DNA from 4 places in the Paraburkholderia sp. J67 genome. Region 2 is predicted to be linked to each of the others. Evidence: predicted binding sites of a transcription regulator. Region 2 holds the regulator's gene; each other region holds the start of a gene.
The links. The regulator HrcA, encoded in region 2, represses chaperone genes, less so after heat shock. The targets are predictions, from matches to a motif close to TTAGCACTCNNNNNNNNNGAGTGCTAA.

Region 1 (7,354 bases), on a different contig from region 2:
GATGACGAGGACATTGCGATCGCCGCAGCCGCGCACGCCGACGAAACTCACGCTCAAGCCGTTGCGACGGCGATCGGCACCGCCGCCGGCGAAAGCATTGAGATCACGTCGTATGAAACTGCGCGCACGTCGCAAGGCGGCATGGCGGTATTCGTCGGCGCACGCGTCGGCGGTCAGGCGCTGCGTCATGGCGTGGGCGTCGCGGACGACGCGGCTCAGGCAGTGGTCGCCGCCGTCGTCAGTGCGGTCAATCGCGCTGCATGGCAGCACGTCGATCGCCGCGTAGCGGCCTGATCGACACACAAGGAATCAGCAGTCTGAAGTAGCAGCAAATCAGGAAAAAGCCAGGAAGGCGGCGCCGTTGAGCGCCGGCGGCATCACGGGCCGCTGGCGTGCGCCCGATCCGCTTATCAGGCGGAATCGGCGAGTGGACTAATCGGTCATCACTCGATCGCGCAACGCGTCGCCTGCCACGCGAGCAGACGCCAGTGGCCATCCTCCTGCGTCTGGATCGCCGTGTAGGCAATCGGAAAGAGCAGCGCGCCGTTGTTCGCTTCCATTTCGATCAGCGCGCGCCCCGAGACGACACAGGTCTCGCGCCCCACAGGCAGCACGTCCTGAGACTGGATCTCGATCTGGCGATAGCGGCGGCGGCCCGCCGTGATCGCATCGATAAACTGCTGCTTGGTCTCGCGCTTGCCGTTCGTATGCACGAAGGTCGCACTGTCGGAGAGCAGTTGGTCCAGCGACGTACCGTCGCCTTCCACCATCGCGCGAAACCGCTCGCGCTCCAGTCCGCGAATCGCATCGATTACTTTTGCCACCATTGCTCGAGCCCCCTGCGCAAGTCCACGGCGATTCCGCCGACTCGCGCCGATGATTGACCGCACGCGCCTCGCAGAAATTTATACCAGGATTTCGCGCAAGGATACTTGCGATCAAAGGAAGCGCCCTCATCTAGGTTGTCGAGCGCACACGCGCAGAACGAAAGCGCGCCTCTATGTCGCAGCGCTGCATTTTCAGATACCTCTGATGTCTATCCGATGTGTTGCGGGATCAGAATTCGGGCCTGTTTAAGATCCGATTAAGATCTCCTGGCTACGATAAAAACCGTGGCAACCATCACCTTGAAGTCCCGTTATTCCTGCCCTTTTTCTCTACCGTTTCCGTACAGGATTCGGCTCCGTTCTAGAGTATTTCTTCGACCCGCAGGTGTGCGCGGGTCCGTCCCGGGCCGCAGGCCCCGTCCAGCTTGCCTGCTGCAGTTTCGCTGAAACCTATCGAAACAACTATTTCGATAGGATAGCCGGAACCTTGAAGCCCTTACAGACTCCAAGTATTAGCACTCACTGATTCAGAGTGCTAACATCCACCGTGGAGTCGCAGTCCGACTTTTGCAAGATTCCTGAGGAGTTCGCTACGTGAGCAACGCAATGACCATGACCCTTCCGAATACGCTGAGCCCTTCGTCGGCCAAGGCCGGGGGTTCGGGTGTACTGGCGCTCGCGAACGCTTCCATGCTGCCCGGCCAGTTGGGCAACATCGACGCCTACATTCAGGCCGTGAACCGGATCCCGATGTTGACGCCGCAAGAGGAGCGCCAGTTCGCGACCGAGTTTCGCGAGCAAAACAATCTTGAAGGCGCACGCCGCATGGTGCTCTCGCACCTGCGTCTCGTGGTGTCGATCGCGCGCAACTATCTGGGCTACGGCCTGCCGCACGCCGACCTGATCCAGGAAGGCAACATCGGCCTGATGAAGGCCGTGAAGCGCTTCGACCCGGAGCAGAACGTGCGCCTCGTGTCGTACGCCATGCACTGGATCAAGGCCGAGATCCACGAATACATCCTGCGCAACTGGCGCATGGTGAAGGTCGCCACGACCAAGGCGCAGCGCAAGCTGTTCTTCAACCTGCGCAGTCACAAGCAGGGCCTGCAGTCGTTCACGCCGGAAGAGATCGAAGGCCTGGCGCAAGAACTGAACGTGAAGCGCGAAGAAGTCGTGGAGATGGAAACGCGTCTGTCGGGTGCCGACATCGCGCTCGAAAGCCAGAACGACGACGGCGAGGAATCGTTCGCGCCGATCGCGTGGCTTGCCGACTCGCATAACGAACCGAGCGCCGTGCTGGCCGCACGTTCGCGCGATCGTTTGCAATCGGACGGCATTGCAAGCGCGCTCGAAGCACTCGACGCACGCAGCCGCCGCATCATCGAGGCGCGCTGGCTCCACGTCGCCGACGACGGTTCGGGCGGCTCGACGCTGCACGAACTGGCCGACGAGTTCGGCGTCTCCGCCGAGCGTATCCGCCAGATCGAGGCGAGCGCCATGAAGAAGATGCGCACGGCGCTGGCCGAGTACGCCTGATACAACCGACGGCGCCGCCTCCGGCGGCCTCTGGCCCGGTACAAAGCCCCGCTCCATTCGAGCGGGGCTTTTCTTTTGGTGCGCCGCAATCGCGCACGCCGCGACGTACATCTTCGCACCGCCGATTTCCGTTCCCTCATAAGATATTTTCAGGATGATGCCGCCCTTATGCGGCAATGGCGTCACACATCCTGGCATTCGACCCCGCAAAACTGACCTATAACAATAAGGTCGCGATGCCTTAGTAGTGCCAAGATTGTGAGCAAGGGAGATGTGGGCAGATGCGACCCCAAGGTCGCCGCCCCGGCAACAGGAAACTGCAAGGAGCCCTCGTCGCCATGATTTCCACCCCAGGCCAGTCACGACGCGTCCCGTTACTGCTGGGCGCACGCATTCTTCAGTGGGTGCGCGGCCCGACGTTCTCGCGCGACATCGTGCTCGTACTCGCCTTCAAGCTCATCCTGCTGATGGCGCTGAAATACGCGTTCTTCAATCATCCGCAAGCCGACAACATGACCATGCGGCCCGCGGACGTCGCACAGGCCATCCTGTCCGTGCCCGTACCGCCCGAGAAGATTCCGCCTCAAGGGGACCACCATGCCCATTAGCGAAACCGTCGATCTCTCGCGCTTGCAATTCGCCGTCACCGCGCTCTATCACTTCCTGTTCGTGCCACTCACGCTCGGCCTCTCGTGGCTGCTCGTCATCATGGAGTCGGTCTACGTGATGACCGGCAAACCGATCTACAAGGACATGACGCAGTTCTGGGGCAAGCTCTTCGCGATCAACTTCGTGATGGGCGTCACCACCGGCCTGACGATGGAGTTCCAGTTCGGCACCAACTGGTCCTACTACTCGCACTACGTGGGCGACATCTTCGGCGTGCCGCTGGCCGTGGAAGGACTCGCCGCGTTCTTCCTCGAATCGACCTTCGTGGGCCTCTTCTTCTTCGGCTGGAACCGCATGACGAAGGGCGGACACCTGATCACCACGTTCTTCGTCGCGCTCGGCTCCAACCTCTCGGCACTGTGGATTCTGGTCGCCAATGGCTGGATGCAGAACCCCGTGGGCGCATCGTTTAACTACGAAACCATGCGCATGGAGCTCACCAGTCTCTTCCAGGTGATCTTCAATCCCGTTGCTCAAGTGAAGTTCGTGCATACGGTGTCGGCCGGTTATGTCACCGCGTCGATGTTCGTGCTCGGCATTTCGTCGTGGTATCTGCTGCGCCGCCGCGATACCGAATTCGCACTGCGCTCCTTCGCCATCGCCGCGGGCTTCGGCCTCGCTTCCACGCTCTGCGTGATCGTGCTCGGCGATGAATCGGGCTACCGCACTGGCGAAGTGCAACAGGTGAAGCTCGCTGCGATCGAAGCCGAATGGGAGACCGCGCCAGCACCCGCGCCATTCACGCTGTTTGGCATCCCTAATCAGAAGGAAGAGCGCACCGACTACGCGATCCGTATTCCGTATCTCATGGGCATCATCGCGACGCGCTCGATCGACGAGCCGGTGATCGGCCTGCGCGATCTGATGGGACGCGCCGAAGTGCGCATCCAGAACGGCATGCTCGCTTACGCCGCGCTGCAAAAAATGAAAGAAGGCACGGCCGACAACGCCACCCGCGACGTCTTCGAAGCGCACAAGGCCGACCTCGGCTACGGCCTGCTCGTGAAGCAGTTCGCGCCCAAGGTCGTCGATGCCACGCCCGAGCAGATCAAGGCCGCCGCGAAGCACTCGATCCCGCCGGTCGCGCCGGTGTTCTGGTCGTTCCGCGTGATGGTGGGCCTCGGCATGCTGCTGCTCCTCAACTTCGTGCTGGCGTTCTGGTTCTGCGCACAACGCTCGCTGCTGCGGGAGAACCGCCGCTGGTTCCTCAAATGGGCCGTCTGGGCGATTCCGCTGCCGTGGCTCGCCGCCGAATTCGGCTGGGTCGTCGCGGAACTGGGCCGCCAGCCATGGACCATCGCCGAGGTGCTGCCAACCCACCTTTCCGCCTCGAGCCTCGCGCCCGGCGACGTCTGGCTAAGCCTCGCGGGCTTCGTCGTGTTTTACACCGCGCTCTTCATCATCGAGATCACGCTGATGTTCAAGTACGCGCGCCTGGGGCCGTCCGCGCTGCATACGGGCCGCTATTTCCACGAGCAGGCGTCGGCGGTGCCCAGCGGCAACCGCGTCGCGTGAAGCGAGCCATCGTCCTTTAAGGAACCACATCATGGACTACGCGACTCTCAAGGTGATCTGGTGGGTGTTGATTGGCGTGCTCTTGATCGGCTTCTCGCTCACCGACGGCTTCGACATGGGCGCGGCCGTGCTGCTGCCCTTCATCGGCAAAACCGATGCCGAGCGCCGCATCGTCATCAACACGGTGGGGGCGACCTGGGAAGGCAACCAGGTCTGGCTCATCACGGCGGGCGGCGCGATGTTCGCCGCCTGGCCGCTGGTCTACGCGGCGTCGTTCTCGGGCTTCTACTTCGCAATGCTGCTCGTGCTGTTCGCGCTGTTTTTCCGGCCCGTGGGCTTCGACTATCGCGGCAAGCGCGACAACCCGAAGTGGCGCGGCGCGTGGGACTGGGCGCTCTTTATCGGCGGCTTCGTGCCGGCGCTGGTGTTTGGCGTGGCCTTCGGCAATCTGCTCCAGGGCGTGCCGTTCCAGTACGACACCGACCTGCGCGTGACCTATTACGGCAGTTTCTGGGCGCTGCTCAATCCGTTCGCGCTGATCTGCGGACTCGTGAGCCTCTCCATGCTGACCGCGCACGGCGCGGCGTTCGTGAAGCTGAAAAGCGACGGCATCGTGGCCGTGCGTGCGTCGAAGGCGCTGCGTATCACGGCAGGCCTTGCGGTCGTATTGTTCATCGTGGCGGGCGCGCTGGTGGCCACGCTGATAGGCGGCTACGCGATCACCACGCCCGCGCCCTATGACACCGTCGCCAATCCGCTACTGAAGAGTGTCGAGCCTGGACCCGCATTGTGGATCAGCAACTACATGCTCTATCCGTGGATGGCGACCGCGCCAATCGCCGGCATTCTGGGCGGCGTGATCGCGTTCATCCTTGCGGGCTCGCGACTGGAAAAGACGGCGTTCCTCGGCACTTCGCTGTTGATCATCGGCGTGATTCTCACCGCGGGCTTCTCGATGTTTCCGTTCATCATGCCCTCGTCGCTGGACCCGCGTTCGAGCCTGACCGTGTGGGATTCCACCTCGAGCAAGCTGACCCTCGAAATCATGCTGGTCGCTGTCATCATCTTTTTGCCGATCGTGCTGGCCTATACGACCTGGGCATATCGCATCATGCGCGGCAAGGTCACGATCGAAGCCGTCGAAGACAAGCGCAATTCGTTGTACTGAGTCTTGCGCGGCGCGATCCTGATTGCGTCGATGGAATAAAAAAACCGGCCCGAAGGCCGGTTTTTGCATCGCGTCGAACCACGCTCAGGCAGACTGGAGCGACAACGCATCCGCGTAACGTTGCGCCGCATTGCCGACGACGATATGCAGCGTGTCCGCCGACACCCAAACGACGTCCAGCGTATCGAGTCTCGCACGGTCAACCACCGAGGCATCGCGCACGATCACGCGCAGACGCGTGGCCGCGACGGCGTCGAGCGAGACGATGTTGCCTGCACCGCCCAGCACCGACAGCCAGCGCGACGGATCGGGATCGAGCGGGCCTGCTTCCTGCAACGCGCTCGCCGCCGCAGCCTGAGCCGCTTGCACAGCAGGCGCTGCGCTTGCAGACGGAACAGTCGCCTTGACCGCAGCAGCCGGGCGACCGCTGGCGATCTCGCGACGGATCTCGTCGGCGATGATGTCCGCTTCCGGCCCGATGATGACCTGCACGCTTTCGCCGCCGCGCTTGAGCACGCCCCGTGCACCGATCGCCTTGAGCGCCGGTTCCGAAACATGCGCCGGGTCCACCACGTTCAGACGCAGGCGCGTCGTGCAGGCGTCGACCACCTTGAGGTTGGCCGCGCCGCCGAGCGCATCGATATAACGCGTCGCACGCGTAGCCGACGCGGCATCCGCCACCGCCACACCCGACATCGTCGAAGCAATCTCCGTATCGCCCGCCGAAGCTTCACGGCCCGGCGTGGGCAGATTGAAGCGACGGATGAAGAAGCGGAACAGCCCGTAGTACACGACCGCGTAGGCAACGCCGAGCGGAATCGCTTCCCAGCCATGCGTCGACAGACCGTAGTTCAGGAAGTAGTCGATCGCGCCCGCCGAGAACGTGAAGCCGAGCTTGATGTTCAGCAGCGAGCAGATCGCGAGCGACAGGCCCGTGAGCACCGCGTGGATGCCGTACAGCACCGGCGCGAGGAACATGAAGGTGAATTCGATCGGCTCGGTCACGCCCGTGAGGAACGAGGTGAGCGCCATCGACAGCAGCAGGCCGCCGACCATCGCGCGCTTTTCCTTCGGCGCCTCGTGCAGCATCGCCAGACACGCGGCCGGCAGACCGAACATCATCACCGGGAAGAAGCCGGCCATGAAGCCGCCCGCCGTGGGGTCGCCCGCGAAGAAGCGGTGCAGGTCGCCCGTCACCGGCGCGCCGCCCGCCGGCGTGAAGGTGCCGAACACGAACCACACGAGCGAGTTGAGGATGTGATGCAGCCCGGTCACGAGCAGCAGACGGTTCAGCAGTCCATAGACGAAGGTGCCGATCGCGCCTGCCGTGGTGAGCCAGTGGCCAGCCGTGTCGATCACGGCCTGCACAGGACCCCACGCATAGCCGAATATCACCCCGAGCACCAGACACACGAGCCCGGTGATGATCGGCACGAAGCGCTTGCCGCCGAAGAACGCCAGGAACTCGGGTAGCTTGATGTCCTTGAAGCGGTTGTACAGCATGCCCGCGACCACACCGGCCACCACGCCCGACAACACGCCCATGTTGAGCTTGTCGTTGATGTCCTTCATCACGGCGGTTTCGACCAGATAGCCGAGCGCGCCCGCGAGCGCCGCCACGCCGTTGTTGTCCTTCGCG
Region 2 (7,354 bases):
GCCCGCCATCGACAACTCCTGCATGCCCTGCGTGACCGCGGCGCCCAGCGCCTGCGCGGCGCCCGCGCGCGCGGTCGAAAGCTGGCGGGCTTCCACGAGGTAAGCCTCGTGCGCCTTCTCGGCGGCGGCGCGCAGTGCGTCGAGATCGGAGGCGGCGTCGAGCAGCGCGAGTTGCTGGCGGCGCGAAGCGTGTTCCGTGGGCAGCGACTCCGGTTGCAGGCGGAATTTGCGCGAGGCCGAATGCAGCGCATCGAGGCGTTTTTCGATCTGCGCGAGTCGTTGCGGGTCGAGGTCGAGCCGCTGCGCATAATGCGAGAGCGAGTAGGCTGCTTCCTGAAGCTGGATCGCTGCCGGTTCGAGCGCGGCGAGCGCGTCGCCGAGCGCACCATCGACCTCGGCCAGATCGCGCAGCTTCGAGACGATCGAGTTCAGTTGCGAAATCATCGCCTCGTCGGATTCCGATAGCGCGGTGAGCGCACCTTGCACCCCTTCGATCAGATTGACCGAATTCGACAGCCGCGTGTGCTCCGCGCTCACTTCCTCCCATTCGCCGGGTTGCGGCGCGAGTTTGTCCAGCTCGGCGAGCTGCCAGGCGAGCCGTTCGCGTTCGAGTTGCAGTTCACGATCGCGCGACTGCGCGGTCTGCACGGCGTAGCGCGCATCGCGGGCGTCGCGCCAGGCGCGCGTGACGCGGGCGGCCAGTTCGAGCAGGCCGGCATGCGTGTCGAACAGTTCGCGCTGGGCGTCCGGGCGCATCAGCAGTTGATGCGCATGCTGGCCATGAATGTCGACGAGACGCTCGCCGATGTCGCGCAACTGGGCGAGCGTCGCGGGCGTGCCGTTGATGAAGGCGCGCGAGCGGCCATTACTGTCCACCACACGGCGCAGGATCACGCCGTTCTCGGCGTCGCTGTTCGCGAGCGCCTGTTCTTCGAGCCACGCGGCCACATGCGGCGGCGCGTCGAATTCGGCGGTGATGTCGGCGCGGCTCTCGCCTGTGCGAATTACGCCCGCATCGGCGCGGGCGCCGAGGGCGAGCGCGAGGGCGTCGATCAGGATCGACTTGCCCGCGCCGGTTTCACCGGAAAACACGGTGAAGCCGCTGTCGAATTCGAGATCGAGCGCGGCGACGATCACGAAGTCGCGAATCGAGAGGTGACGGAGCATGGCGTCTTGAATCTGGCGGATGGCGGCGGGCGCCGGTTCGTTGGTTCGTTGTCGATGCCTGGCGGGCTGGGCATGGACGGGATGCGGCCGGGTCCGGATCGCCGTCGTCGCACGCTCAGCCCATCCCAGCGTGCGTCAGTCGTGGGGATCGGCCGGCAGATTCTGCAGCGCGGGCGGCTCGTTCCAGTGCAGCTTCTGACGCAATGTCCGGTAATAGCTGTAGCCGACCGGATGCAGGAAGGGCACGGTGTGGCGCGAGCGGCGCACTTCGATCACGTCGTTGAGCTCCACCGCTGTGAACGACTGCATGTCGAAGTTCACGTTGACGTCGCGGCCCGCGATGATCTGGATGCTCACCTTGCAGTCGTCGGGCAGCACGATCGGGCGGTTCGAAAGCGCGTGCGGCGCGATCGGCACGAGCACGATGCCTTGCAACTGCGGATGCAGGATCGGCCCCTGCGACGAGAGCGCGTAGGCGGTCGAGCCGGTGGGCGTCGCAACGATCAGGCCGTCCGAGCGCTGGTTGTACATGAAGCGGCCGTCCACGTGCACGCGCAGCTCCGCCATGCCCGAGAAGCCGCTACGGTTCACGACCACGTCGTTGAAAGCAAGCGCGTGATAGATCGGATCGCCGTCGCGCATGATGCGCGATTCGAGCAGCGAGCGCTCCTCGCGCTCGAAGCTGCCCGCGAGCAGTTGCGGCACGATCTCCTGCATGTCGGAGAACGGGATGTCGGTGATGAAGCCCAGCCGCCCGTGGTTGATGCCGATGAGCGGCGTGCGATAGGGCGCGAGCTGGCGGCCGATGCCGAGCATCGTGCCGTCGCCGCCGAGCACCACGGCCACGTCCGCACGCGCACCGATTTCGGCGATCTGCAGCGTGGGATAGCCGCTTACGCTGATCTCCTGGGCGGTCTGCGCTTCGAACACGACGTCGAAGCCACGCTGCGAGATGGTCTGGGCGAGCGCCGTCAGCGGCTCGCCGATGCCTTGCGTATTGCTGCGCCCGACGAGCGCAACGGTCTTGAACTGGCTCTGGATCTTCTGGATCTGCATGCCGGCATTACACCATAGTCAGTGCGCGAAAAGAACCTGTCGCCACCCGCTCATGCCCAATGGGCGCGGCAAGGGCGCTGTCTGCACAGATGCCGGTGACGTGGCGTTGACATCCATGTGACGCGCGGGTGACGGCGCGCGCGATCAGCCAGGGGGCGACGGGTAGCGGTTCCCGTGTGCTAAAACCTGCTTTGCGAGCCGCTGGCGCTGCCCGTGCCGCCGTGCGTACTCGCCGCCAACCCGGCATTAGGCTAGAATTTTCAGTCATGCTAGATCCCCGCGCACAAACCCTCCTCAAAACGCTGATCGAGCGCTACATCGCCGAAGGTCAGCCGGTCGGCTCGCGCACGCTGTCGCGATACTCCGGGCTCGAACTGAGCCCGGCGACGATCCGCAACGTGATGTCGGACCTGGAGGAGCTGGGGCTCGTCTCCAGCCCGCATACCTCGGCGGGGCGCGTGCCCACGCCGCGCGGCTATCGTCTGTTCGTCGACACCATGCTCACCGTCGAGCCGTCCGCCGACGAGGACGCCCTCACGCGCGCGGTCAAGACCACGCTGCGTCCCGGCGAGCCGCAGAAGGTGGTGGCGGCGGCGGCGAGCGTGCTCTCGAATCTCTCGCAGTTCGCCGGCGTGGTGCTCACGCCGCGGCGCAGCCACGTGTTCAAGCAGATCGAGTTCATGCGCCTGTCGGACAAGCGCATCCTGCTTATCATCGTGACGCCCGAAGGCGACGTGCAGAACCGCATCATGGCGACCCAGCGCGACTTCACGCTGTCCGAGCTGATCGAAGCCTCCAATTACATCAACGCACACTTCGCTGGCCTCTCCTTCGACGAGGTGCGCCGCCGTCTGCGCGAGGAAATCGACGCCCTGCGCGGTGACATGACCTCGCTCATGCACGCGGCCGTGACCGCGACCACCGAAGAATCCGATACCGGCGAGACCGTGCTCATCTCGGGCGAGCGCAATCTGCTGGAGGTGGCCGACCTGTCCTCCGACATGGCGCGCCTGCGCAAGCTCTTCGACGTGTTCGACCAGAAAACCAGCCTGCTGCAACTGCTGGACGTGTCGAGCCACGCCCAGGGCGTGCAGATCTTCATTGGCGGCGAGTCGCAACTCGTGCCGATCGAGGAAATGAGCGTGGTGACCGCGCCATATGAGGTCAACGGCAAGATCGTCGGCACGCTGGGCGTGATCGGCCCGACGCGCATGGCCTACAACCGCGTGATTCCGATCGTCGACATCACCGCGCGTCTGCTTTCGCTCACGCTCAGCCAGAACTGAGCGCCTACACTGCGTGCGTTTTCGCGCACACCCGCCTGGCTGTATCTTCGCCCGCTGCGGCGCGTCGCGCCATTGGCCGAATGGCCAGCGTGGCTGAGTAGAGGGGAGTAGAGGGGAGTAGAGGGCCACCCCAAGGCCGCCCGCTATAATGCGCTCTCGTGCAACCGTTGCCGCGCCCCGCGCGTGGCGTCCCTGATCGCCTATGCGTTTCGACCTCGAGCGGCCCTTGCAGTCCGCCGTCGCGCATCGTGTCGCGGTGCTGCTCATCAATCTGGGTACGCCTGACGCGCCCACGCCGCGTGCCGTGCGCCGCTATCTCGCGCAATTTCTTTCCGATCCGCGTGTGGTCGAGATTCCCGCGCCCATCTGGCAGGTGATCCTGCGCACGCTGATCTTGCCGCTGCGCGGGCGTTCGTCGGCGAAGAAGTACGCGGCGGTCTGGACGCCCGAGGGCTCGCCGCTGCGCGTGCACACGCAGAAGCAGGCCGACGGCCTGCGTCATCTGTTGCAGATCAACGACTACACGGTGCTCGTCGACTACGCGATGCGCTACGGCACGCCCGACATCCCCGCGATGCTCAATCAGCTCAAGCTGGCGGGCGCCGAGCGCATTCTGCTTGTGCCGATGTATCCGCAGTACTCGGCCTCGACCACGGCCACTGCCTTCGACGCCGCTTTTGCTGCGCTGCGGCGCATGCGCAATCAGCCCGAAATCCGCACCGTGCGGGCGTACCACGACCACCCGGCCTATATCGGGGCGCTCGCGGCGCAAGTGCAGCAGTACTGGCATACCCACGGCCGCCCGGACTTCGCTGCGGGCGACCGGCTTGTGCTGAGCTTCCACGGTGTGCCTAGCCGTACGCTCGACCTGGGCGACCCGTACCACGATCAGTGCCAGCAGACCGCGTCGTTGCTCACGCACGCGCTGGGCCTCACGCCGGTCGAGTGCCGCGTGACCTTCCAGTCGCGTTTCGGACGCGCGCAGTGGTTGCAGCCGTATACGGCGCCCACGCTCAAGGAGCTTGGCCAGGGCGGTGTGCGTCGTGCCGATGTGTTCTGTCCCGGTTTCACGGCGGACTGCCTCGAAACCATCGAGGAAATCGGCATGGAAGTGCGCGACGAGTTTCTGCACGGCGGCGGCAAGGAGTTCCACCGTATTCCGTGCCTGAACAACTCGCCCGCGTGGATCGCGGCGTTGGGTGAAATCGTCGCGCAGCACTTGCAGGGCTGGCCGGTGCAACCGCCCGCCCACGCGGGCGCGGCGGCCGCCTGAGCGTCGCCGGAAGATTGTCAGCAGGACGTCACGTATGAACTACAAGATTTCGACAGAACCCGGCGCGCGGCTGCGCATCGACAAGTGGCTCTGGGCGGCGCGCTTCTTCAAGACGCGTTCGCTCGCGACGGACGCCGTCAACAAAGGGCATGTGCGCATTGGCGGCGAGGCGGTGAAGGCGTCGAAAGACGTGCGCGTGGGCGACCGCGTCGAAATCGAGATCGATCACGTGCGCTGGGAAATCGACGTGCTGGGGATTTGCGAAGTTCGCGGCCCCGCGAGCATCGCGCAGTCGCTTTATGCGGAAACCGAGGAAGGCCGCGCGCGGCGCGCGGCGGAACAGGAGCGGCGCAAGCTCTTTCGTGAGCCGGCCTCCGCGATGCACGGCAGGCCGACCAAGCGCGACCGCCGCACTATCGACAAACTTTCGCGTGAGGGTTGAAGAGCGCTTCCATCGTGGCGTGAACGCCACCATATTCCGTGGTGTTCTCGTTCACGGCGCCCGACATGCAGATGGTGGTGGTTCCGGCGATGAGTACCAGAGCGACCACCGAGATGGCAAAGGTCAGTTTCACGGTACTCCCCAGGGGATCGCTGCAAAACGGCCAGTCACATGGCCCGTGGTGTTCAGCGCGGGCCGGTTCGGTGGGGTGCCAAACCTCAGGGTAAACGCGCCGTGAGCAGCACCTGTTCCTGAGTGTAGGTCAGCCGCGCGGCGCACTCAATTTCATTTTTTCCGCGCTGCAGTAATGGTTGTAACCGGCGGTTTCGGCACTTTGACGATTGTCTAAAAAAGCGCCGCAAAGCCCTTGAAACAAGCGATCCGGCACCCATGTGCTGTCGCAATGTACGAAGCATCTGTCGCGGCTGCGCAACGCGCGCCGGGATGGCGGACTTGAGGGTCCACGCTTCGTTCCCTTTTTACTATTCAACGACGTTCAGCGACATGGAAAACACGCAAGAGAACCCGACGAGCCAGAACCCCACGCCCGCGGACGAGGCGTCGCAAGCCGCTGCCCAGCCGCAGGCTGAAGCCGCAGCGCAAGCGCCCGAAGGCGCGGACGCCGCGCTGGCCGAAGCGCAAGCAAAGATCGCCGAGCTGCAGGACGCCTTCATGCGTGCCAAGGCCGAGACGGAAAACGTCCGCCGCCGCGCCCAGGAAGACGTCACCAAGGCGCACAAGTTCGCGATCGAAAGCTTCGCCGAGCACCTGCTGCCGGTGGTGGACAGCCTCGAAGCCGCGCTCGCGCACGGTTCGGACGATCTGGCCAAGGTCAACGAAGGCGTCGAGCTCACGCTCAAGCAGCTCTCCGGCGCGCTCGAGAAGGGCAAGGTCGTCGCGATCAACCCGGTCGGCGAAAAATTCGACCCGCATCGCCACCAGGCGATCTCGATGGTGCCGTCCGAGCAGGACGCCAATACCGTCGTGTCCGTGCTGCAAAAGGGTTACGTGATCGCCGAGCGCGTGCTGCGCCCGGCCCTCGTCACGGTGTCCGCGCCTAAATAAGCGGCCCGTCACGGCCGATAACTGCCGTAACCGCCAGGCATCGAATATCGCTTCAAACGGCCTTCATGAAAGGCATTCGAAAGCGAAGGGTGGCGCATTTTCCCGAACCTCGCGACAATGCGCCGCCGATTCAAAAAAAATTGAAAAAAACTAACGAACGCATAGCCCAAAGCTCTTGAAAACGCCGTCTCGGCACTTATTTGGGCAGCAGTTCTGAATTTATTGAGCGTCACGCCAGCCAGCGGTCCCGGCGATCGAGCGGCGGACGCACAGCGGATCAAATTGGAGAATTGAGAAAAATGGGCAAAATCATCGGTATCGACCTCGGCACCACGAACTCGTGCGTGGCGCTGATGGAAGGCAATCAGGTCAAAGTGATCGAGAACTCGGAAGGCGCCCGCACGACGCCGTCGATCATCGCCTACATGGACGACAACGAAGTGCTGGTCGGCGCACCGGCCAAGCGTCAGTCGGTCACGAACCCGCGCAACACGCTGTACGCCGTCAAGCGCCTGATCGGCCGCCGCTTCGACGAGAAGGAAGTGCAGAAGGACATCAACCTGATGCCTTACCAGATCGTCAAGCACGACAACGGCGACGCATGGGTTGCTGCGCACGGCCAGAACCTCGCACCGTCGCAGGTTTCGGCAGAAGTGCTGCGCAAGATGAAGAAGACCGCTGAAGACTACCTCGGCGAGCCGGTCACGGAAGCTGTGATCACGGTTCCCGCGTACTTCAACGACAGCCAGCGTCAGGCAACCAAGGACGCCGGCCGCATCGCCGGTCTGGAAGTCAAGCGCATCATCAACGAGCCGACCGCAGCCGCACTGGCATTCGGTCTGGACAAGGCCGAAAAGGGCGACCGCAAGATCGCCGTGTTCGACCTGGGTGGCGGCACGTTCGACATCTCGATCATCGAAATCGCCGACGTTGACGGCGAAATGCAATTCGAAGTGCTCTCGACCAACGGCGACACGTTCCTCGGCGGCGAAGACTTCGACCAGCGCATCATCGATTACATCATCGGCGAGTTCAAGAAGGAGCAGGGCGTCGACCTGTCGAAGG
Region 3 (7,354 bases), on a different contig from region 2:
GATCAGGTGCATATCGTCAACCTCGGGCCGACGGAGACGGTCGCCGCATGGGCGCGCGGCGAAATCGACGCGGCCTATACGTGGGACCCCGCGCTCGGCAAGGCGAAGGAAAGCGGCCACGTGCTGGTCGATTCGGCGCAGGTCGGCAAATGGGGTTCACCCACGTTCGACCTGTGGGCCGTGCGCAAGGACTTCGCACAGGCGCATCCCGAGTTCGTGCAGAAGTTCGTGGGCGTGACGCTCAACGCGATTTCCGACTATCGTGCGAATGGCAAGGCGTGGACGGCTTCGTCCCCGCAGGTGGCCGCGATTTCGAAACTCTCCGGTGCGAGCCCCGCCGACGTACCGCAATTGCTCGCCGGCAACGAGTATCCCGACGCGGCGCAACAGCGTTCGCCGACTCTCCTTGGCGGCGGCACGGCGAAGGCCGTGGGCGCAACGGCGCGTTTCCTCGAAGAGCAGAAGAAGATCGATCAGGCGCTGCCCGATTACAGCGCCGCGATCACGCCGCGTTTCGTTGCGGCCGCCAAGTAACTGGATGCAATGCATGAAGGGCGCACCTCGTGTGCGCCCGGGGAGTCGAATATGGCTGAGCTGAAAGCAGAACGCGTCAGCGTCATTTATGAAAGCGCGCGCGGCGCGCTCACCGCGCTGCAGGACGTGTCGGTGTCGGTGCAAAGCGGCGAGATTGTCGTGGCGCTCGGCGCATCGGGTTGCGGCAAGAGCACCTTGCTCTCGCTGCTCGCCGGGTTTCAGCAGCCCACGTCGGGCACTGTGACGCTCGACGGCGTCGTTGTGAACGGGCCGCACGCGAGCCGCGGCGTGGTGTTCCAGGACGATGCGCTGATGCCGTGGCTCAACGTGATCGACAACGTCTCGTTCGGCCTGCGCATGCAGGGCGCGAGCCGTGCTCAACGCGAGAAACGCGCGGCCGAGGTGCTCGATCTCGTGAAGCTCGGCGGCTTCGAGCATCATCGCATCGGCGAGATTTCCGGCGGCATGCGTCAGCGCGTGGGACTCGCGCGCGCGCTCGCAGCCGACCCCGCCTTTCTGCTGATGGACGAACCGCTTGGCGCGCTCGACGCGCTGACGCGCGAGCGTATGCAGAGTCTGCTGCTCGATGTGTGGAAGCAAACCAGCAAAGGCATCTTCCTCATCACGCACAGCATCGAGGAAGCCGTGCTGCTCTCGACCGAATTGCTGATTCTCTCGCCGCGCCCCGGGCGCGTGGTGGCGCGCCATCGGCTCGACTTCGCGCGCCGTTACGCGCAAGGCGAATCGCTGCGCTCGATCCGCAGCGATCCCGCATTCACCGCGATCCATCTGGAGTTGCTCGACCAACTCATGCGCGAAACCGAAGGAGCCTGATATGGCGTTCAACGACACCACCGCCGCGACGCTTTCGGCCCCTGACGCCACTACGAATGCGCCCAATGACAGCAGCGCCGCACCACGCGCGCGCAGCGACGCCCCGCGCTTTCACGCAGGCCATGCGGCAAGCGCGGCGACGCTCGGCTCACTGCTCGCGCTCTGGTGGCTCGCGAGCCATCTGCAATGGCTGCCGCCCGTGCTGCTGCCCACGCCCGAAGCGGTCGTGCGCAAGCTCGGGCGCCTCTACACCGACGGCTTCGACGACGCCACGCTCACGCAGCATCTGGCCGCCAGCCTTACACGCATCGCGCTGGCTTTTTCGCTCGCGCTGGTGACCGCAATTCCGGCGGGCATCGCCATCGCCACGAGCCGCATCGCACGCGGGATACTCGACCCCATCATCGAGTTCTATCGCCCGGTGCCGCCGCTCGCCTATCTGCCGCTGATGGTGATCTGGTTCGGCATCGGCGAACTCTCGAAGGTGCTACTGATTTACCTCACGATCTTCGCGCCGCTGACCATCGCGACCGCATCGGGTGCGAGCCGCGTGGCGAAAACCCGGCTGCTGGCGGCTGCATCGCTGGGCGCAACGCGTCTGCAATTGCTCGTTCATGTGGTGCTGCCGAGCGCGCTGCCCGAGATCCTCACCGGCGTGCGCATCGCGCTGGGCGCGGGCTGGTCCACGCTCGTCGCGGCCGAGTTGATCGCGGCCACACGCGGTCTGGGTTTCATGGTGTATTCGGCTTCGCGCTTTCTCGTCACCGATGTCGTGATTGCCGGGATCCTGCTGATCGGCGCCATCGCACTCGTGCTTGAACTCGGTTTGCGCGCACTGCAACGCAAGCTGACGCCTTGGCACGCTGAAGGCTGAATCTCCCTCCTCATTGCTCTTGCGCGCGCGATGTGAAAGTCGCGCGCGTTTCGCTTCATATCGTTCCCACCATTGCTTCGTTGCCTCCTTGCGCGGCGAAATCTAGTCTGGTCTTTCACCCTTCTGGAGAGACCCGACCATGTCCTTGCCGCTCGACCACGTCGTCATTCGCGTTGAAGATCTCGAACAGGCCATTGCCGATTTCAGCGAGACCGGCTTTACGGTGCAGCGCGGCGGCATCCATGCGGACGGCACCACCCATCATGCGGTGATCGGCTTCGCCGACGGCAGCTTTATCGATCTCACAGCCTCATTGCCAGACGCTCGCGCAGTACGCGAGCCGCGCTGGCCGCACAGCGTCCAAAGCTCAGGCAAAGGATTTGGCGCTTTTGCGCTGCTCACGCAAGCGGTGCCGGATTCAATCGACACGGCACGCACGCGCGGACTGCATTACGAAGGCCCGACTCCCGGCGGACGCATCCGGCCAGACGGTACGCGTATCGAATGGCAAAGCGCGCTGCCCATCACGCGCGATCTCCCTTTGCTGTGCAGCGATCTCACGCCACGATTTCTGCGCTCGGCGGCTGGCGATGCGCAGCGGCATGCGAATGGCGCGCAAGGGATCGCGAGTGTGGCAATCGTCGTGAAAGATCTTGAAGCCAGTGTGGAGCGCTATCGCGCGCTCTATGGCAATCCGTTCGGCGTTCACCGGGCTGAGCTACCCGGCCACGCGGTACGACTCGCGACCTTTTCTAGCGGAACAACGACTCTAACGCTGCTATCCCCGCACGACACCGGCACGCCCAATGGCGTGAACGCGCTGACCTCAGACCTCTACGCGCATCTTTCCACGCAAGGCGAAGGCCTATTCGGCGTGACGCTTGCCACCTCGCACGCGAGCAATGCAAGAGTGCTGCCTTCCGTACTCACTCACGGATCACGGCTTGAGCTGGCAGTACGATAAGGATGCCTTATCGTACTGCACAATAAAAAAAGCCGGGAAACCTCCCGGCTTTTGTTCACTTCGGTAAGCCCCGATCAGAACCCCAGATCCGGCCCACCCGGCGCGCCTGCGGGCGCAGCCGCTGCCTTCGGCGACTCGTGCACGGTCGCATCGGTCGTGAGCAGCAAGCCCGCCACCGAAGCCGCATTCTGCAACGCCGTGCGCGTCACCTTGGTCGGGTCGAGCACGCCCTTCTCCACCAGGTCACCATACTGCCCGGTCGCCGCGTCGTAGCCGAAATTACCCGTGCCTTCCGCCACCTTTGCCGCCACCACGCTCGCTTCCTCGCCCGCATTGGTCACGATCTGGCGCAGCGGTTCTTCGAGCGCCCGCAGCACGATCTTCACCCCGGCGGTCTGGTCGGCGTTATTGCCCTTGAGGTCGAGAATCGCACCGCGCACGCGGATCAGCGCCACGCCGCCGCCCGGCACGATGCCTTCTTCCACGGCCGCGCGCGTAGCGTGCAGCGCGTCGTCCACGCGGTCCTTCTTCTCCTTCACTTCGATTTCAGTCGCGCCGCCCACCTTGATGACGGCCACGCCGCCCGCGAGTTTCGCCACGCGCTCCTGAAGCTTTTCGCGGTCGTAATCGGAAGTGGCTTCCTCGATCTGCAGACGGATCTGCTTGACGCGCGCCTCGATGGCCACTGCTTCGCCCGCGCCGTCGATCACCGTGGTGTTCTCCTTGCCCACCTCGATGCGCTTGGCCTGGCCCAGTTCAGCAAGCGTGGCCTTTTCGAGCGTGAGACCGGTTTCCTCGGCGATCACCTGGCCACCCGTGAGGATGGCGATATCTTCGAGCAGCGCACGGCGACGATCGCCGAAGCCCGGTGCCTTCACCGCAACGGTCTTTAGCACCCCGCGAATATTGTTGACGACCAGCGTGGCGAGCGCCTCGCCTTCGATATCCTCGGCGATCAGCAGCAGCGGACGCCCGGCCTTCGCCACCTGCTCCAGCACCGGCAGCAGATCGCGGATGTTCGAGATCTTCTTGTCGAACAGCAGGATGAACGGATTGTCGAGTTCCGCAATCTGCTTTTCCTGATTGTTGATGAAGTAAGGCGAGAGGTAACCGCGATCGAATTGCAGGCCTTCCACCACGTCGAGTTCATCGGCGAGCGATTTGCCATCTTCCACTGTGATGACGCCTTCCTTGCCCACGCGGTCGATGGCTTCCGCAATGCGCTGGCCAATCGACTCTTCGCCGTTGGCCGAGATGGTCGCCACCTGGGCGATCTCCTTGCTCGTGGTGGTCGGCTTGCTGATCTTCCTGAGTTCCTCGACCGCAGCCGTCACGGCCTTGTCGATACCGCGCTTCAGATCGAGCGGATTGAGGCCCGCCGCCACGTACTTCTGCCCTTCGCGCACGATGGCCTGGGCGAGCACGGTGGCCGTGGTGGTGCCGTCGCCAGCCGCGTCGCTGGTCTTCGAGGCGACTTCCTTCACGATCTGTGCGCCGATGTTCTGAAGCTTGTCGGCCAGTTCCACTTCCTTCGCTACCGACACGCCGTCCTTGGTGACGACGGGCGCGCCGAAGCTGCGTTCGAGCACGACGTTGCGGCCCTTGGGACCGAGCGTGACCTTGACGGCGTCGGCGAGAATGTTCACGCCTTCGATCAGTTTCGTGCGGGCGATGTCGCCAAATACGATGTCTTTGGATGCCATGATGCGTTTCTCTCTCAGGCGCTAAGCCGGATTATTGATTGACGACTGCGACGATGTCTTCTTCGCGCAGTACGAGGAGTTCGTCGCCGTTGACCTTGACGGTCTGGCCAGAATATTTGCCGAACAGCACGCGATCGCCCACGTTCAGATCGGGCGCAATGCGGCGGCCGTCGTTGTCGCGCCGGCCCGGACCCACGGCGAGCACCTCGCCCTGGTCGGGTTTTTCGGCGGCGCTATCGGGAATCACGATGCCCGATGCGGTGCGGGTTTCCTGATCGAGTCGTTTGACGATCACGCGATCGTGCAATGGGCGCAGGCTCATGAGCGTATTCCTTGGCGGTTTCTGGCACTCGCCTCATGCGAGTGCTGATGGAAACCGAGTATAGAAAGACGCTGCGCGGCGCTCCAATAACGGATTGGCAGATCGATATGAATCAATCACGGGCTATGGATATCACTGAGGCGTAGATGCACTGGCCGACGCTCGCTGCGTCGTCAACCAATTTTGAATCGCCTTGAGCACGGCGGGTTCGATGCCGAGAAACCCGTGCGGTGACTCGGCGCCACAGCGTTGCGCACGATTGTCTTCACCTTCGCTCGAATCGAATTCGATGTACTCGTAGTGGCGATTCGACGCGAGCCGTTTAGCAATATCGGCAGGCGATGCCTGGCATTGATCGCGCACATTCGAGACCACCAGCACGCGGTTTTGCGTGCCGTCCACGTCGAGATCGGCGATAGTCGCTTCGTGCTTGCGCGAAACGGTCACGGGCGATGTCAGCACGAATGCATCGGCGATCTTTGCGTCGCGCGCCAGCGCGTTGCCCACCGAGACCGTGCCCGAACTCGTGCCAACGAGCGCGATCTTCGCGTTGGGAAAACGCTCGCGCACGATCTTCAGGATTGCCTGGGTATCGGCAAACGAATCCTTGCCGTGGCGGAAATCGTCATCGACGCCTTCCGGATGATCGGACGGTGTATCGACCAGCACGACGGCGTCGCCCGCGTCGATCCAGTGCTGCGCTGAACGAATCAGAAAATTGCTCTTGAGCGTCGTGGCGCCGCCGGCCCCAAGATGCAAAGCGCCCGGCGTGCCGCCGAACAGCACGACCACCCAGGCGGGCTGCTGCGCAGGCGTGGCGATGAAAAGGCTTTGCGTGACGCCCTCGCGGGTGGGGAACGTCACGAGATCGCCCTGTTCGAGCGGATTGGCCTGCGCATTCGCCATCAAGAGACTCACAGCCAGCGTGCAGAAAAGACGTTTCATCGCTGCGTTCCTTTATCTGATCCTGTAACGACGAACATGGCCGATCAAAATTGCATCGGCAGATTTTCCTGCATATAAATCGAAATCGGCGTCTGCAATGGCAGCCCGGAAGGCGTGCCGCGATTGTAGTGTCCGAGTATGACTTCGACCGCGCGCACGGCCTCGACGAACGGACTCTGATCGAGCACTGCGTCCATCACGCCTTCTATAAGCAGCGCACGGCTCACCGGCGTGAGTTCGTGGCCGATCAAGACGATCTCATGCTCCCGCTTCATGGCCTTGAGCGCGCGCACGACGCCCTCATCGCCCACGGAGATGTTGTAGATTCCGCGCAGATCGGGATACTTTTTGAATGCATCGCGCGTGAGCCGCTCGGTCGAACGCGCGTCCTCGCGACTCTCGACGGTCGCCACGACTTCGCAGGCCGGAAAGCGGCGGCGCAGCACCGAGCGAAACGCGCCATCGCGCTCCTCGTGGCCGAGATACGTGCGCAGCCCCGCGATCACCATGATCTGCCCGCCCTCGCGGCCGACGAAGCGCCCCATCAACTCGCCTGCGATACGTCCGGCACAGCGGTTGTCGATGCCCACGTACGCGAGCCGCCCGCTATCGGGCAAATCGCTTGCCAGCGTCACCACAGGCATCTTCTTCGCGACGCGCGAGACCGCATCGACCACTAGCGGATGCTCATAGGCGACAACGATCATCGCATCGGCCTTTTGCGCGGCGCGCTCGATGACTTTCGCGAGCGACTGCGGTTCGAGGTCATCGAAGAAGGTCACGCTGCATAGGACGCGATAAGTCTCGAACGACTTCTGCGCCAGCTCGAACCCTTGCTGAAGCGCCGCATAGTAGGGCGAAGCCGGGTTCTGCGTGACGATGGCGATACGCAGCCAGCGCACCGAGACCTCATGCAGCGCACGGTCGATCTTGAGCGAGCGCGCCGCTTGCAGCACGCTTGCCTCTTTCGCGCGCGAGACGCCGCCGCGCCCATTCAACACCCGCTCCACGGTCGCATAGCTCACGCCCGCCGCCTGGGCGACGTCCTCCATCGTGGGCTTTTTTCTCGCTGTCATGCGCACCTCGTTGATGAGGAAAAGTCCTCAAGATTCCGTTTGAGAGCCGGGATTCCATCAACTACATTCTATTCGTCATTGGCGCCACGACGCTGCAAGAAA
Region 4 (7,354 bases), 140 kb from region 2:
GTATGGCTCGCTCGATGCGGGGCTCGACGAACTGGCGAGCCACTTTGGGCGCAATGGGAGCGACCTTGAAACGTTGATGAACGTTAAGGTAAAGATACTTGATGATGTCGATCACGCGCTGTTCTCGCGCGGGGCGCGTGAAGTCGTGATGGCTCATTTCGAAGGCTTTTTACGCGAGAAGATGCCGGATACCGTGCGAGTCGACGTTCCGGATACGGTGGCGCCCCGCGCGGGCTGGTTGCAACCGCTGTGGGTCCGCGCCAGTCGCGGCAAAGTTGTGCGCTGACGGTGGTTGGGCGTGAATGGGGTGGCGCTGCGATCAGGCTGGCTTCCCTGATGCCCGGCTGAGTTCCGCAATCCTTGTATCGATTTTGAGGCGCTCGCCGACGGGCAGCGCTTTTTCAACCCACTGTTTGTAGCTCAATAGTTCGCGCAGGCGCACTTCGGCAGGGCTGTTGTCCTGGTCAATGAAAAGCGCGTCGTGTGGCGTGATCGCTCGCAGGACGAATGCCGGGTGCGGGCTGCGCATTGGCCGGAATGCCTTCGAGTGGACTCCTTCAGTTTTGCTTAGAGGGTGAAATTCGCCAATCATCAATCCGGCTGCCATGAAGCCAGGCTTTGTCAATGAGTGCGCATCGTCGATGTATTTAAAATATTGTTCTTCTTTTAGATTGTCTACGTGGATGTAGACCGAAAAGAAACGCGCGTCGAGACGGCTTTGGGTGAGGATTCGATAATAAACCGCGGGCAGGCTATTTAATATTCTTAGAAACGTGTCGAACGATAGGTCCTCTGCATTCCAGGCACAAAAGACCAATGACCCTCTGTAGTGAGCCGGCTTGGCGAACGGACATACTTCTCCCCGTCGGCCTAATTCAGCGTGGGGCTTCATGACAAAATTTTCAAGCCAGGCAAGACTCGATTCAAATACCTTTCTGGTGGATTCGTCCGGGATCGATGCGATGTCGACCGACCGGCATGCCGATCGCTCTATTTTTTCAATCTCGAGGTCAAGCATTGGCGCGAGAGTTTTGCATGCTTTATTTTTCATGATCAAGGCGATCAATCGTATAAATAAAATAGCAGTTTTATTCTCCCATGGCGTTTTGTTTTTGTACGTTGGCTGTCGAACAAAATAAGGCCCATTACAATTCGTCTCTATTCTGCTTTCTTGATTATTTTTTCAATTCGTAAAATTCATTGCAAACAAGCGTGTTTCGTCATTTGTGTTGGCGGTCGACGTGAAAATTTTGTTCGTCAAATAACTTGAATGTTTATGCAATGCAATAACACCTTGATTGCTATTCAGATTTAGCGGCGATGGATGAGGTTCTTCGGAGGAGCCGACCGCGTCTACTAATAGGCAGAGTCGCTCGCCTTGCACGGTTCGCGGGCTTTCGCCGTTGCATGGACGAAGTCAAGGTCAGGGGGCAATCGTCGAATTGACCCGAAGGTGTTTTGGGGCGTATCGGACTGGCACGCTATCAGGCCCCAATTATTTGAGGCAGCGTGCGGGAATTCCCCAGGTAAGGCCGCATCGGTTGTCGCACGGTGAGAGGCGAGCCTGCCGCGACGCTCGATCGACGCCCTGCGAGGGCCACAGATGCAGCCTTGTGGATGCCTTAGTGCGTTGTTTATTAAGGGTAAATGTTCTTCTTGGAGAGCGATCTGGCCGTTCGTCGTACGCGTGATCGAGCACCAAAATTCCCACTTCGGGGCGCTCAAAAAAACCCTTTTGCCCCGTTCTTGAATTTGTCACTACCCGTCCATATAATTAGCACTCACCGCATGAGAGTGCTAACAACGCTCGGTGCACAAACATCTCTGGCTGGCGGTCATCGGCAGCCAGGTTTTCTTGAATCTCTTCAAGTCCCAATCAAGAGAGAGGATCTATCCATGAACCTTCGTCCTTTGCATGATCGCGTGATCGTTAAGCGCCTTGATCAAGAAACCAAGACCGCTTCGGGCATCGTGATCCCGGACGCAGCCGCAGAAAAGCCGGACCAGGGTGAAGTTCTGGCGACGGGCCCGGGCAAGCGCGACGACAAGGGCGCTCTGATCGCACTCGACGTCAAGGTCGGCGATCGCGTCCTGTTCGGCAAGTACGCTGGCCAGACCGTCAAGGTCGATGGCAACGAACTGCTCGTGATGCGTGAAGAAGACATCATGGCTGTGGTGAACAAGTAAGTTCAGCCCACCGCTTACATTCAAGAATTCCCAGGAGTTAAAAGATGGCAGCTAAAGACGTCGTGTTCGGCGATTCCGCCCGTTCGAAGATGGTTGAAGGCGTGAACATTCTCGCCAACGCAGTGAAGGTCACGCTGGGTCCGAAGGGCCGCAACGTGGTCCTCGAGCGCTCGTTCGGCGGCCCGACGGTCACCAAGGACGGTGTCTCGGTCGCGAAGGAAATCGAGCTGAAGGACAAGCTCCAGAACATGGGCGCGCAAATGGTCAAGGAAGTCGCTTCCAAGACCAGCGACAACGCAGGCGACGGCACGACGACGGCAACCGTCCTCGCGCAATCGATCGTCCGCGAAGGCATGAAGTACGTCGCATCGGGCATGAACCCGATGGACCTGAAGCGCGGCATCGACAAGGCCGTCGCAGCAGCAATCGAAGAGCTGCGCAAGATCAGCAAGCCTTGCACGACCAACAAGGAAATCGCGCAAGTTGGCTCGATCTCGGCAAACAGCGACACGTCGATCGGCGATCGCATCGCTGAAGCGATGGACAAGGTTGGCAAGGAAGGCGTCATCACCGTCGAAGACGGCAAGTCGCTGCAAGACGAGCTGGAAGTCGTCGAAGGTATGCAATTCGACCGCGGCTACCTGTCGCCGTACTTCATCAACAACCCGGACAAGCAAGTCGCCGTGCTGGAAAGCCCGTTCGTCCTGCTGTTCGACAAGAAGATCTCGAACATCCGCGATCTGCTGCCGGTTCTGGAACAAGTCGCGAAGGCTGGCCGTCCGCTGCTGATCATCGCTGAAGATGTCGAAGGCGAAGCACTCGCAACGCTGGTCGTCAACAACATCCGCGGCATCCTGAAGACCGTTGCTGTCAAGGCTCCGGGCTTCGGCGACCGTCGCAAGGCGATGCTGGAAGACATCGCGATCCTGACCGGCGGTCAGGTCATCGCTGAAGAAACCGGCCTGACGCTCGAAAAGGCAACGCTGGCCGAACTGGGCCAAGCGAAGCGTATCGAAGTGGGCAAGGAAAACACGACGATCATCGACGGCGCAGGCGAAGCCGTGAACATCGAAGCGCGCGTCAAGCAAATCCGCACGCAAATCGAAGAAGCGACGTCGGACTACGACCGTGAAAAGCTGCAAGAGCGCGTTGCCAAGCTGGCAGGCGGCGTTGCAGTGATCAAGGTTGGCGCTGCGACCGAAGTCGAAATGAAGGAAAAGAAGGCACGCGTGGAAGACGCGCTGCACGCAACCCGCGCTGCCGTTGAAGAAGGCATCGTCCCGGGCGGCGGCGTTGCGCTGATCCGTGCTCGCGTTGCAGTTTCGGGCCTGAAGGGTCTGAACGCAGACCAGGACGCAGGTATCAAGATCGTCCTGCGTGCAATGGAAGAGCCGCTGCGCCAGATCGTCACGAACGGTGGCGAAGAAGCGTCGGTCGTCGTGGCAGCGGTTGCTCAAGGTTCGGGCAACTACGGCTACAACGCAGCGACGGGCGAGTACGTCGACATGGTTGAAGCTGGTGTGGTCGACCCGACGAAGGTGACGCGCACCGCACTGCAAAATGCAGCTTCGGTCGCTGGCCTGCTGCTGACGACGGACGCAGCTGTCGCAGAAGTGCCGAAGGAAGATGCACCGATGGCTGGTGGCATGCCCGGCGGCATGGGCGGCATGGGCATGGACATGTAATTGCGATCCGGAGTTGGCGCTTCAGCACCTACTCCGGTCCCAGGCAGAGCCAAGGCTCACGCCCGATTACATCGACGTGCGGGAAATACGCCGCGAGGCGTGTTTCCTTGCCCGAAAAGAAAAAACCCGCAGAAATGCGGGTTTTTTTATGCGCGCTCGATTTGTGTCAGGCCTGCGTCACGCATCGCGCCCGTATCGGCGGCGAATCACATAGAGCGGTCGGCGCTTCGATTCGATATAGATGCGGCCGATGTACTCGCCGATCACGCCGATGCCGATCATCTGCACGCCGCTGAAGAACAGCAGGGACACGAAAATCGACGCGTAGCCCGGTACGTCGATGCCGCGCACGAGTGTGCGGATCACGAGGTACGCGGCGTAGACGAACGAAGTCGCGGCAACGAACAGGCCGAAATACGTCCACATGCGCAGGGGCAGGGTGCTGAAGCTGGTAATGCCTTCAAGCGCGAAATTCCACAGCTTCCAGCCGGAAAACTTGGTTTGGCCTGCCACGCGCGAGTTGCGCACGTAGGTGACCTCGGCGGTGCGAAAGCCGACCCAGGCGAACAGACCCTTCATGAAGCGCCGCGACTCCGGCAGCGCATTGAGCGTGTCGACCACCTCGCGGGTCATCAGGCGAAAATCGCCGACGTCTTCGGGAATTTTCAGGTCGGCCAGCTTGTTGTGCAGGCGGTAGAAGCTCATTGCGGATTGCCGCTTCAGGTAGCTGTCCGAGCTGCGATCCGAGCGCTTGGCGAGAACGACGTCAAACCCCTCGCGCCATTTGCTCACTAGTCTCGCGATAACTTCGGGTGGGTCCTGCAGATCGGCGTCGAACGGGACGACGATGTCGCCGCGCGCCTCCGCAAGCCCGGCGGAGAGCGCCGCTTCCTTGCCGAAGTTGCGTGAGAGATCGATGACGCGCACGCGCGCGTTGGTTTCGGCGATGCTCACGAGCAAGGGCAGCGTTCCGTCCTTGCTGCCGTCGTTGATGCACACGATCTCAAAATCGGTTTCGTCGATGGCTTCGAGGGCTGGGACGACTTGCGAGAAGAACGTGGAAAGGGCGTCTTCTTCGTTGTAGCAAGGTACGACCAGCGACAAAAGTGTGCGGGACATGGGTAGGCCGTCAGTCAGAGGGCTCCAGGGTCGCTGCCGCGGCGGATGCCGTCGGTCGCGAGCATGTGGGCCTCCTGTGCGCTCCTTGCATGGCCTTTCGGTCTGCGCGGGCGGTTTTATGTTGTAGGGAGGCCGGCAGTATACCGCTCGTAATTATTTGTAAATTGCGATTTGCATATTGCGTTTCGTGTCCTGTGGCGGCCGCCGGGCAAACGCAATGCGCGGGCTTGACGCCCGCGCTTCCCCGCTCAGTGCCGGGCCTCGCCCGGCGGCGGCGCATCGCCCGCATCGTCTGGCGCATCTTCGCCGTCCTCGGCGTCGTTGCTGCGCGCCCAGAAGAAGCGGTCCGGCACCCACGCGCCCATGCCGGGCCGGAAGGCGCTCTGGATGGCCTGATAAAGATATTCCTGCGCCTCGCGCACGGCTTCGGCCGGCTCCTGGCCATTGGCGAGCAGCGCCGCGATGGCCGTGCCGAGCGTATCCGTCACCCCCATCATCGGCTGGCTCGTGCGGTCCCAGAGATCCTGGCGCACCTGGCCTTCCTCGCTATAGAGCGTGTTGATCACGCGATGCGAGCCCGTTTCCATCGCTAGGATGTATTCGCAGCCGGTCGAGAGCAGGTGCGAGATGGCCGCGTCGATGCTCGGCGGTTCGGAATCGCCGTCGGGTTGCGCGAGCGCGAGCAGCACCGAAACATCGGCGACGAGCAGCGTGGTTTGCGGCACCAGCAGGTCGGTGACGGTCTCGCGAAGTTCGTCGGCGGCGAGTACGTGCTCGTCGTCGAGCGTGAAGTCGGGCGCCAGCACGAGCGGCACTTCGTCGTAGTCGGCGACCACTTCGGCGATCGCGCTCACCACTTCGGCGCGCGCGCCTGCGCCGACCTTGAAGGCCGCCACCGGCATGTCTTCGAGCAGCATGCGCGCCTGGGACGCAACCGTCTCCGGGTCGAGACCGGTGACTTCATCGCAGCCCGCCGAGTCGCGCACGGTGTAGCCCGTGAGGACGCTGACGCCGTGACAGCCCATGCTCGCGAGCGTCAGCAGGTCGGCTTGCAGGCCGCTGCCGCCGGTCGGATCGGAAAGGCCGAAGGAAAGGACGATGGGAGGGGTGTCGCCGGGCATAGACGTTGACGGGAAGAGAAGGGTTGGCTCGTTGCGCTGCGATTGCTGGCGGTGTTGCGGTGAGCGTTGTGTTCAGGATGCGCTTGCGCGCGAGCTATCGCCGCCACTTTGCTGCAATGGCAGCGCACGTCTACGGTTCATTATGCCGTCTGGCGGCCGAAGCGGGGGACGGATGACCTGGCGGCCGCGAGAGATTTTTGCGTCTTGATGCAAAGTCAGGCGAGCGACCTGGCCGTGTCACGGTTGCTAGGCATAAAAACGGCAACACGGTACCATCATGGCTCTCATGGCCAGGCAGTTTTCCTGGCCGATTCCCAGGCAGTTTTCCCGACCGTCCGCGTGCGCTCCACCGAGGGCAGCAACGCGCGGTTTTTTGGACTTTTCGACGCGGCATAAGAATGGAATATAGAAGCTGGATGTGCCTGATCTGCGGCTGGATCTACGATGAAGAAGCCGGTTTGCCAGACGAAGGCATTGCGCCCGGCACGCGCTGGGAGGATGTGCCGATTAACTGGACTTGCCCCGAGTGCGGCGCACGCAAGGAAGACTTCGAGATGGTCCAGATCTGAGGCCAAGCTCGATCCCGCCGGGGTGGCGCGCGGCATGAGCCCGGCGTTTGCCGCTTCGGCGTTGGTTTGATTTCTCAAGCTTTCTCTGGCGAGCGCATACCGTTCGCGCTGTGATCTATCGGGTGCGGACTGCCGCAGGGCATGGCAAGCCGCACGCCGTTTCCAGATGTGCTGTTTGAACGTTGCGTCGCCATTCGTGCGAGGCGTGCAAATTGCTGGCGGCGCGCTGCATGCGTGTATGCAGGGCGGCTGGCCAGCCGGGCGCCTCGATGACGCGAAATCTGTCATTGTCGGGTGTTGAAACCCGGTTGAAACCCGCTTGAAGCCCATCAGGGCCGGCATCGCCCGCAGTCGTCCGCCACCGTGCGCAACCGTTTACGGCGCCGTCTTTGCATCATGACTCCTCTTTCATCGTCAGTCGCCCGCTTCGAAGCGCTCCCCAATCCGCGCGGTGGCCATGTGCCGTTCGCACACGCCGCGCTGGCCCAGGCAGGCGAGGCGCTCGACGCCCAACGCGACGTCGCGCGCCCGCTGCGCCAGGCAGCGCGCACGCTGCGCGATGCGGGTTGGCTCGCGGCGGCGCGTTTTGCCGACACCCTGTTGCTCGCCTCGCCGCTCGCGCTGGCGGCTTACGTACCTGTGCCGCCACCGCCCGGCATGCAGCCGCGCCCCG

Region 1: the regulator HrcA is predicted to act here: its motif matches at 1,340-1,366, upstream of rpoH (RNA polymerase sigma factor RpoH).
Region 3: the regulator HrcA is predicted to act here: its motif matches at 5,253-5,279, upstream of U5782_RS19285 (co-chaperone GroES).
Region 4: the regulator HrcA is predicted to act here: its motif matches at 1,775-1,801, upstream of U5782_RS05195 (co-chaperone GroES).

What each region holds. Positions count from the first base shown of each region.
Region 1 covers NZ_CAJMZK010000004.1:370,114-377,467, reverse strand. The annotation lists gene leuA (2-isopropylmalate synthase) at 1-294, shown strand, start outside; gene U5782_RS11305 (nuclear transport factor 2 family protein) at 444-827, opposite strand; gene rpoH (RNA polymerase sigma factor RpoH) at 1,422-2,363, shown strand; gene cydP (cytochrome oxidase putative small subunit CydP) at 2,702-2,971, shown strand; gene U5782_RS11290 (cytochrome ubiquinol oxidase subunit I) at 2,961-4,547, shown strand; gene cydB (cytochrome d ubiquinol oxidase subunit II) at 4,579-5,715, shown strand; gene nagE (N-acetylglucosamine-specific PTS transporter subunit IIBC) at 5,800-7,354, opposite strand, start outside.
Region 2 covers NZ_CAJMZK010000002.1:130,508-137,861, forward strand. The annotation lists gene recN (DNA repair protein RecN) at 1-1,167, opposite strand, end outside; gene U5782_RS04585 (NAD kinase) at 1,303-2,223, opposite strand; gene hrcA (heat-inducible transcriptional repressor HrcA) at 2,490-3,509, shown strand; gene hemH (ferrochelatase) at 3,712-4,782, shown strand; gene U5782_RS04600 (RNA-binding S4 domain-containing protein) at 4,817-5,224, shown strand; gene U5782_RS04605 (hypothetical protein) at 5,196-5,357, opposite strand; gene grpE (nucleotide exchange factor GrpE) at 5,729-6,289, shown strand; gene dnaK (molecular chaperone DnaK) at 6,589-7,354, shown strand, end outside.
Region 3 covers NZ_CAJMZK010000009.1:271,007-278,360, forward strand. The annotation lists gene tauA (taurine ABC transporter substrate-binding protein) at 1-534, shown strand, start outside; gene U5782_RS19265 (taurine ABC transporter ATP-binding protein) at 586-1,368, shown strand; gene tauC (taurine ABC transporter permease TauC) at 1,370-2,242, shown strand; gene U5782_RS19275 (VOC family protein) at 2,382-3,206, shown strand; gene groL (chaperonin GroEL) at 3,281-4,909, opposite strand; gene U5782_RS19285 (co-chaperone GroES) at 4,941-5,231, opposite strand; gene U5782_RS19290 (hypothetical protein) at 5,364-6,176, opposite strand; gene U5782_RS19295 (LacI family DNA-binding transcriptional regulator) at 6,221-7,252, opposite strand.
Region 4 covers NZ_CAJMZK010000002.1:272,320-279,673, forward strand. The annotation lists gene U5782_RS05185 (esterase) at 1-286, shown strand, start outside; gene U5782_RS05190 (DUF6875 domain-containing protein) at 320-1,051, opposite strand; gene U5782_RS05195 (co-chaperone GroES) at 1,897-2,187, shown strand; gene groL (chaperonin GroEL) at 2,232-3,872, shown strand; gene U5782_RS05205 (glycosyltransferase family 2 protein) at 4,050-4,991, opposite strand; gene U5782_RS05210 (hydroxymethylpyrimidine/phosphomethylpyrimidine kinase) at 5,240-6,112, opposite strand; gene U5782_RS05215 (rubredoxin) at 6,511-6,681, shown strand; gene U5782_RS05220 (hypothetical protein) at 7,078-7,354, shown strand, end outside.